One region of the Janibacter sp. UYMM211 genome, then DNA from elsewhere that is predicted to be linked to it. Evidence: riboswitches for the same ligand, from Rfam matches in the RefSeq annotation. Region 1 holds a riboswitch; the other holds the start of a gene.
What was found. Region 1 has a riboswitch for cyclic di-AMP ahead of ABIB53_RS04825 (C40 family peptidase). Riboswitches for the same ligand answer to the same signal wherever they lie in the genome.
Positions count from the first base shown of each region.

Region 1 (4,205 bases):
CACCGAAGCACAACGCCTCGCCCTCACCACCCGCTACGACCAATGCGCCGCCGACGGGTGCGACCGACCCTTCGCCTGGTGCGAGATCCACCACCTCGACCCCTGGGCACAGGGTGGGAGCACCGACCTCGACGACGCAGCACCCCTGTGCGGACGACACCACCGCATGCTCCACGGACCCGACTGGCAGCACACCACCACCCGCAGACAGGACAGATCCGTCTCGATCCGCTTCTACCGACGGACGTAGAGCGATGGCGCGGCAGGGATCAGGCGGGGCCGAAGGGGGGTACCTGCTGGGCGGGAGGTGCCGGCTGGGCGGGGGACGAGGCCGGGGAGCCCGGGACGGGCGCGGAACCGGGCTGGGCGGGCGGCGAGCTCGGGGCCGGCGCGGCACCGGGCTGGCCCTGGGGGGTGGTGGCGGCGAGGGTCTCGACCGCGAGCACGGAGACGGCCGCGGTCCAGGCGAGGGGTGCGGGTCCGGCGGAGGCGCCGTCGTGGAGGACCTTCTCGGGCAGGGAGCCGCCACGGGTCCGGTGCACGGCGAGCCAGCCGAGCGCGTCGCGGGCCTGGTCGTGCGAGTCCGCGGAGCTCGCCCAGGCGCCGGCGAGCAGGGCGACCTCCGGGGTCCAGGCGACGCCGTCGCCGCGCCAGTCCTCGCCCGGGGCGTAGCCGCCGTTGCTGCGGGCCATGCGCCGGCTGGCCGACTCGAGCGCCGAGCGCAGGCTCTCCTCGGCCCGGCCCGCGGCCCGGTAGGGCGGGAGCATGAAGGCGATCGACGCATCGCGCGAGAGGCGGCCCCGCTGCCGCGGCCAGCCGGCGGCCCCGAAGACCTCGATCATCGCCGTCTCGAGACGCCCGGCGACCTGACCGCACCGGTCGGCGAGCTCGAGGTCGCCCTCTCCGCCGAGACGGGCGAGGACGAGCTCGGCGTGCTCGAGACCGACGAGGATCGGGGCGGCCGTGCCCAGCGTGAGACGGGGGGCGTCGACCTCCCAGTAGTCCGGGCTCGGCCGGGGCAGGCCGGACGCGCGGACCTGGCCCAGGGCGAGCCGGGCGCACCGGCGCACGAGCGCGGCGACGTCGTCGCGGGCCGAGGACCCGAGCCAGTCGTCCACGGTGCGGCCGGCCGACCACAGGACCCAGCCCATGCCGTCGGACTGCGGGTGGCGGCCGTCGGGGGTGCCGCCGTCGGGGAGGTACCGGGCCTCGACGTGGTCGCCGACGACCAGCCGAGAGAGGGCGTGCATCTGGCGGACGGCCGCTGGGGCGTCGCCGAGCGCCTGGAGCGCGACCGCGACGTGAGCGGTGTCGCGGGGCCAGGCGTATCGCCAGCGGCCCTCCCAGCCGGCAACGGCGACCGGCAGCCCCCACGAGAGCACCCACAGGTCGAGTGCGGCCTGGGTGAGCAGCCCGCCGTGCGGGCCGTCGAGGTCGAGCGGGACCCCGGCGAGCAGCGCGTCCTGGGCGTCGACCGCCTCGGCGGCGAGTGGGCCGTCGATCGTGCGTCGGCCCCGGACGAGCAGGCCGAGCTCGCCGACCGAGACGTTGCGCCGCGACGCACGCCACGGCTGCTCCCCCGTCGTGGCCACGGTCGCGCCGAAGGACAGCTCGCGCGCGCGTCGCTGACCGTCGCGGTGGTCGTTGCCCGCGGCGGTCAGACCGAGCGCGAGCAGACCGCCGCCCCCGGCGAGGAGGCTGCGACGGCTGGGCACCGGCCCATGGTGCCAGGACACGCCGAAGGCCCCCGCCGGTGGCGAGGGCCTTCGAGCGTGTCGAGCGCGCTGGCGTCGAGCGAAGGGGTGTCAGCTCACCCGGCCGTAGCCGGAGACCCCGTCGAAGATCGGGCGGACCGAGATCGAGGACCCGGTGCGCGGGGCGTCGATCATCATGCCGTCGCCGACGTAGATGCCCATGTGGTACGCCGGAGAGCCGAAGAAGACGAGGTCACCGGGCTGCGGGTTGCTCACCGGGGTGGTGGCGGCCTGCTGCTCGGTCGTCGTGCGCGGCAGCGACTTGCCGGCCTTGGCGAAGACGTACTGGGTGAAGCCCGAGCAGTCGAAGCCGGACGGGGTGGTGCCGCCGTAGACGTAGGGGACGCCGATGTACTGCTTGGCGATCGAGATGACGTCGCCCGACGCGGCCGGGGCCTGCGTGGTCTCGGTCTGCTGCGTCGGGGCCGACTCGGTCGGGGTCTGCGTCGGCGTCTGCGTCGGGGCGGGGGTGCGCTCCTGCGAGCGGCTGGCGCTCTCGTCCTCCTGGCGCTCCTGCTCGGCGGCGGCTGCCTGCTCGCGCTCGCGCTCGGCCTGCTCGCGGGCGGCCTGCTGCTCCGCGGCGATCTCGGCGCGACGCTCCTGCACGAGGCGGACCATCCACGGCGGCGGGCCCTGGGGCTTCTCGACGGCGCCGACCGTCAGGGCGCCGAAGGTCTGCTGACCGGCGCTGGGGGTCGTCGTCTGCGGGGCGGCGACGGCGGGCACGGCCGCGACGGTGCTGACGTCGGCGGCGGCGACCTCCTGACGGCCCTGGTCGACGGGGGCGTCAGCGGCCGAGGCCGGGACGGCGACGGCGGCGATGAGCCCGCCGGACGCGGCGACGACGGCCGCGCCCTTGACGAGGGGGGTCGTCGCGTCGGAGACGATGGTGGTCAGCTCGGTGACGGGGTTGTACCGTCCGGCGGCGCGGTGACGCCCGTGGCTGCGCTCGGTCACAGTGGTGCCTCTCGATGCCTACGAGGTGAGCTGTCGGGTTCGGGTGGAGGACACCCGGCCCAGCAGGACGCCGCGCGAGCGACGACCTGGAGGACTTCACCCCGAGGAGCGAGCACGCTCGCCCCGATGGTGGGTCCCCCGCTCCTGCCCGGTGGTGGAGCCGGACGTCGGCACGGGGGCAGGACTCGGCGGTCCGTGTCGACGGTCCGTCCTCAGGGGGTGGACGGACTCCAGCACCGTACACACGACGTGAGCGAAAGTCACGTTCGGGTCACGGCAGTGTCACGAGATGGTCAGCGGCTCCGCCGGCTGGACGAAGACGTGGCTCGCGACGTCGCGGGGCAGCGACACCCCTTCGCTCTCCTGGGCGCCCTCGAGGACGACGACGACACGGTCGTCCTCGTCGTCGCGCACGACGACCCGGGCGCCGGGGCGGACCTTGGCCAGCGTGAGCAGCGGCAGCGCGGCCTCGTCGACCTGGACCGGCTCGCCGAGACGGCGCACGACGAAGGGGCCGGCCATCGACCCGTCGACGACCTCGGTGAGGCTGCTCAGACCCTCGCGGAACTCGTCGACCTCGGTCTCGCCGAGGAGCTCGTCGAGCCCGGGGATCGGGTTGCCGTAGGGCGACTCGCGGTGCTCGCCGAGGAGGCCGACGATCTTGCGCTCGACCCGGTCGGACATGACGTGCTCCCAGCGGCAGGCCTCCTCGTGGACGAACTCCCACTCGAGGCCGACGACCTCGGTGAGCAGCAGCTCGGCGAGGCGGTGCTTGCGCATGACCCGGGTCGCGAGGACGCGGCCGTGGTCGGTGAGGACCAGGCGGCGGTCGGTCCCGACGTGCACGAGGTCGTCGCGCTCCATCCGCGCGACGGTCTGCGAGACCGTCGGGCCGGAGTGGCCCAGACGCTCGGCGATCCGGGCGCGCATCGGAGGGATGCCCTCCTCCTCGAGCTCGAAGATCGTGCGGAGGTACATCTCGGTGGTGTCGACCAGGTCCTTCACGAGACCGATTGTGCCCGCTCATCGGCTCTGGACCTATCGCGCAGCCGGCGCCGGTCCGCTCGGAGCACCCAGTACGTCACCCAGCCGGAGCCGACGAGACCGGCGAGGCCGAGCGTGAGGGCGGCGGCGGTGAGCGAGAAGAGGCCGGTGAGCGCGGCGACGGCGAGCGCACCGCCGGCGTTGCCGATCTCGCCGCAGAAGCGCCACCCGCCGAGGAACTGCGCGCGGCCGAGAGCCGGGGCGTTGTCGGCGCCGATCGTCATGACGATGCCGGCGCCCAGACCGTTGGCCGCGGCCATGCCGCACGCGACGACGACGAGCCCGACGAGGTCGGTGGCGAGCGGCAGCGCGATCATCGTCGCGCCGAGCAAGAAGCTCATCGGGCCGGCGATCGCGGCGCGGCCGAAGCGGTCCATCGCCCATCCGGCGGGGTAGACGAGGAAGAGCTCGACGACCCCGGCGACGGCGAAGACCGCCGAGCTCTGGGCG
Region 1 covers NZ_JBEPOY010000001.1:1,039,828-1,044,032, forward strand. The annotation lists gene ABIB53_RS04815 (HNH endonuclease signature motif containing protein) at 1-250, shown strand, start outside; gene ABIB53_RS04820 (glycoside hydrolase family 15 protein) at 270-1,715, opposite strand; gene ABIB53_RS04825 (C40 family peptidase) at 1,806-2,711, opposite strand; cyclic di-AMP (ydaO/yuaA leader) riboswitch at 2,720-2,884, opposite strand; gene ABIB53_RS04830 (iron-dependent transcriptional repressor DtxR) at 2,994-3,716, opposite strand; gene ABIB53_RS04835 (MFS transporter) at 3,713-4,205, opposite strand, start outside.

Region 2 (4,205 bases), on a different contig from region 1:
CGGCCGGGCCCGGGAGGCCGCGGCCCGGGGGTCTCGTCCAGACGGTGGCACGCTGGCCCCATGCTCGACGTCCTCGTCGTCTCCGACACCCACGCCCCCCGCTTCTGGAAGGCGCTGCCAGGCCCCCTTCGCGCCCCGCTCGAGCGGGCCGACCTCGTCCTGCACGCGGGTGACGTGTGCACGCCGGACGTCCTCGACACCCTCGCCGAGCACGCCCCGGTGCACGTCGTCCTCGGCAACAACGACGGTCCCGAGGTCGCCGCGTGGGGCGGCGGGGTGCCCGAGACCCTCGAGCTCGACCTCGACGGGCTGCGGGTCGCGATGATCCACGACTCGGGGGCGAAGGGGGGTCGCGACCGCCGCATGCGGCGCCGCTTCGAGACCGCCGACCTCGTCGTCTTCGGGCACTCGCACATCCCGATGGACGACGACACCGGCGCGGTGCACCTCTTCAACCCCGGCTCGCCGACGGACAAGCGCCGCCAGCCCTGCCCCACCTACGGCTGGCTGCGCGTCGAGGACGGGCGGCTGGTGAGCCACGAGGTCGTCGAGATCTGACCCCCGCTCTCCTGCCGCCCCTCGCCACGACCCCGCCTACCCCTCCGTATGTGGGGTGATCACCCCGCATACGGAGGGGTAGGTGGGTCGCCAGCCGGGTGGAGGTCAGCCGCGCAGCGCGCGCCCGAGCTCGGTGTACTGCTCGACGAGCCCGTCCATGTCGGCCTGCGTGTGCGCGAGCGAGACGAGCCACTGCTCGTCGAGCCCGGGCGGGGTGAGGACGCCGCGGTTGACGCCCCACAGCCAGGACAGCTCGGCGACCCCGAAATCGGTCGCCTTGTAGTCGCGGTAGTTGCGCACCGGCCCGCTCGACCACGTGACGCAGCCCTTGAGACCCATGCCGACGGTGTGCGCGGGCAGCTCGAGCTCGCGGATGACGTCGTCGATCCGGCCGAGCGTGCCGAGGTTGATGTCCTCGGCGGCCTGCAGCGCCTCGTGGGTGCACACCTCGTCGACGGCCTCGGCGGCCGCCATGACGAGCGGGTTGCCGTTGTACGTGCCGAAGTGGGCCATCCGCCCGTCGACGACGACCTGCATGACCTCGGCCGTGCCGCCGAAGGCCGCGAGCGGGAGCCCGCCGCCGATGCTCTTGGCGAGGGTGACGAGGTCGGGCTTGACCCCGATGCGCTGCGAGGCGCCGCCGTAGCCGGCGGTGAGCCCGGTCTTGACCTCGTCGAAGATCAGCAGGGTGCCCGCGGCGTCGCACGCGGCGCGCACGCCGGCGAGGTAGCCCTCGTCGGGCAGGACGATCGCGAGGTTCTCGACGACCGGCTCCATGACGACGGCCGCGACCTGCCTGCCGTGCTGCTCGAGGATGCGCTGCAGGTAGGGCAGGTCGTTGTAGGGCACGACGTGGACGGTGCCGGCCTCGACGTCGAAGGGGACCTCGGGCGTCGGCGCCTCGGCGGGACCGGCGTCGGCGAGGTCGGGCTTGACCGAGACCTGGAGGGCGTCGTACCCGCCGTGGTACCCCCCTTCGATCTTGATGATCGCCTTGCGCTCGGTGTACGCGCGGGCCGCGCGGACGGCGTACATGAGGGACTCGGTGCCCGACTGCGTGAAGCGCAGCATGTCGAGACCGAAGCGCTCCTGGTAGCGCTCGGCGACCCGCGTCGCGGTCGGCGACGGGGTGACGAAGAGCGTGCCGACCTCGGCGAGGGCGTGCTGGACGCGCTCGACGACGACGGGGTTGAGGTGCCCGACGAGCATCGCGCCGAAGCCCATCGACAGGTCGAGCAGCTGACGGCCGTCGACGTCGGTGAGGTGCGCCCCGCGCGCCGAGGTGATGGAGATCGGATAGGGCTCCCAGTGCTGGAAGGACGAGGTGACGCCGAGCGGGAGCGACTTGCTCGCGCGGGCGTTGTGCTCACCGGACCCCGGGGTGTCCTTGGTGAAGCGCTCCCACTCCTGGACGAGGAGGGCCTGGACCCGGTCCTGGTCGAGCGGGGTGGAGCTGGACGGGAGCACCCGTCGAGCCGCCGGGTCCGCGGCCGGCCAGCTCGGGGTCGGGGTCGCGTCGGACATGTCATCGCCTCCTGACGGGGCGGCCGACGGCCGCCGTGGTGGGCTCATCATGACGCACGCGAGGACCCCGGCGACGGCGGATCGAGCGCCCCCTGCGCGGTCGCCGCGGGCCGTCCCGCCGTCGGCGGGCGAGAAAAGAAGGTCACGGGCTGGTAAAGGCGGCGACTCTGGCCTACTCTTCAGGCACCTCCTGACGACGGGAGGAAGGCCTCCAGGCACGCCGAGTCCCGCCAGCTCGGAGGTCCCCCTGATTTGCGACATGGCGGGAGCGGGGGACCCAACTTCTACCGACCGGTCAGCCGGTCTCGGGGTGAAGCCGGGTCGTCCACCGTGACGACCGGCGGGGTGCATCTCCACCCTAATCCGACAGCTCACCTCGAAGGCGCTGGAGACACATGACCGCATATGCCGGCCGCCACCGCGCGCCCAAGAGCACCCCGTCCATCGCCCGTGCGGGCGCCACCGCCGCCACCTCCCTGGCCGCCGTCGCCGTCGCGGTGCCCGCCGCGGGCGCCGCGTCCGCCGCCCCTGCGAGCGTCGCCACCCCGGCCGCCACCGCCGCGTCGAGCACGAGCACCGCCACCATCCGCACGCTGTGGCAGGGCCACCGCGGCGGCCTCGTCAAGCAGGTCCAGCGCAAGGTCGGCGTGAGCGCCGACGGCGTCTTCGGCCCCCGCACGAAGTCCGCCGTCAAGAGCTGGCAGAAGCGTCACGGCCTCACCGCCGACGGCGTCGTCGGCCCGCGCACCGCCGCGAAGATGGGTCTGCGCGCCACGACGGCCAAGAAGAAGACCGCGTCGCGCACGAGCAGCCGCACCTCGAGCGTCGTCGCCACGGCCGCGCGCTACTACGGCACCCCCTACCGCTACGGCGGCACCTCGCCGTCGACCGGCTTCGACTGCTCCGGCTTCACCGGCTACGTCCTCAAGCAGCACGGCAAGTCGCTGCCGCGCACCGCCGAGGCCCAGCGCCGCGCCGCGTGGAAGACGAGCAACCCCCAGCCCGGCGACCTCGTCTTCTTCGGCGCCCCCGCCTACCACGTCGGCATCTACGCCGGCGCCGGCAAGATCATCGACTCGGGCCGCAGCGGCACGAGCGTGAGCAAGCGCGCCATCTGGACCAACCAGGTGAGCTACGGCCGCTTCTGAGCCGACCCACCGACGAAGGGGGACCCGTGGCGAGCGCCGCGGGTCCCCCTTCGTCGTCGGGGGCCCGGTGAGGCATCGTGGTCCCGTCAGCGAGCGAAGGGGTGTCACCGTGGGACGGTCGACGAGACGTGCAGGTGCGGGGGGCGCGCTGCGCCGGGCAGGGGCGCTCGGGGTGGTCGTCGGGGTGAGCCTGTCGGCCTGCTCGATGGTCTCGATCGGACGTGAGGAGCCCGAGGCCTCGGGCGAATCGGCGAGCTCGAGCGGCTCGTCGAGCCCGACGAGCTCCGCGGCCCTGCCGCAGGGCACCCAGAGCACGTCGTCGGTGACGACCTACCCGGTGACCGAGCCCGAGGGGCTCGAGTGGGTGGTGCTCGTCGACGACCCCGCCCAGACCCGTGCGGTCGCCGACCGCCTGCTCGGCGCCGGCGAGCCGGTCATCTCGGTCAACACCGCTATCGGCATGGTCGCAGTGCGCACGAGCGACGAGGGCTTCGAGGAGCGGGCCGCGCAGGTCGACGGCGTGAGCGCGGTCGCGACCGATCGCGACCCGGCGTGGCAGGGCCCCGAGGAGGACGGCTCGGGCGCGATGTCGCTCCGCGCCGCCACCTCCGTGCCCGCCGTCCGGCGTGCGACCATCGCCCCGGCCCGGCCCGCGCGCGCGGCGGCCGCGCCGAAGGCCGACCCCCTCGACGACCGGCTGTGGGGCATGAGCCTCATCGGGGCGCCGCAGGCCCAGGCCGCGGCGGACGACGGCGACGAGGGCGTGACGGTCGCCGTCATCGACTCGGGCGTCGACGTCACCCACCCCGACCTGTCCGGCGTCGTCGACGTCGATCGGTCCCGCAACTTCGTCGTCGACCGACCGGAGATCGACGGCGACTGCGAGCAGGACTCGTGCGTCGACCCCGTCGAGGAGGACCCGAGCGGTCACGGCACCCACGTCGCCGGCACCATCGCGGCCGCGCGCAACGGGCT
Region 2 covers NZ_JBEPOY010000004.1:91,798-96,002, reverse strand. The annotation lists gene ABIB53_RS11640 (metallophosphoesterase family protein) at 61-558, shown strand; gene ABIB53_RS11635 (aspartate aminotransferase family protein) at 664-2,082, opposite strand; cyclic di-AMP (ydaO/yuaA leader) riboswitch at 2,317-2,482, shown strand; gene ABIB53_RS11630 (C40 family peptidase) at 2,478-3,230, shown strand; gene ABIB53_RS11625 (S8 family serine peptidase) at 3,415-4,205, shown strand, end outside.
Region 2: it holds a riboswitch for cyclic di-AMP, as region 1 does, so the genes downstream of both, ABIB53_RS11630 (C40 family peptidase) here and ABIB53_RS04825 (C40 family peptidase) in region 1, are expected to answer to the same signal.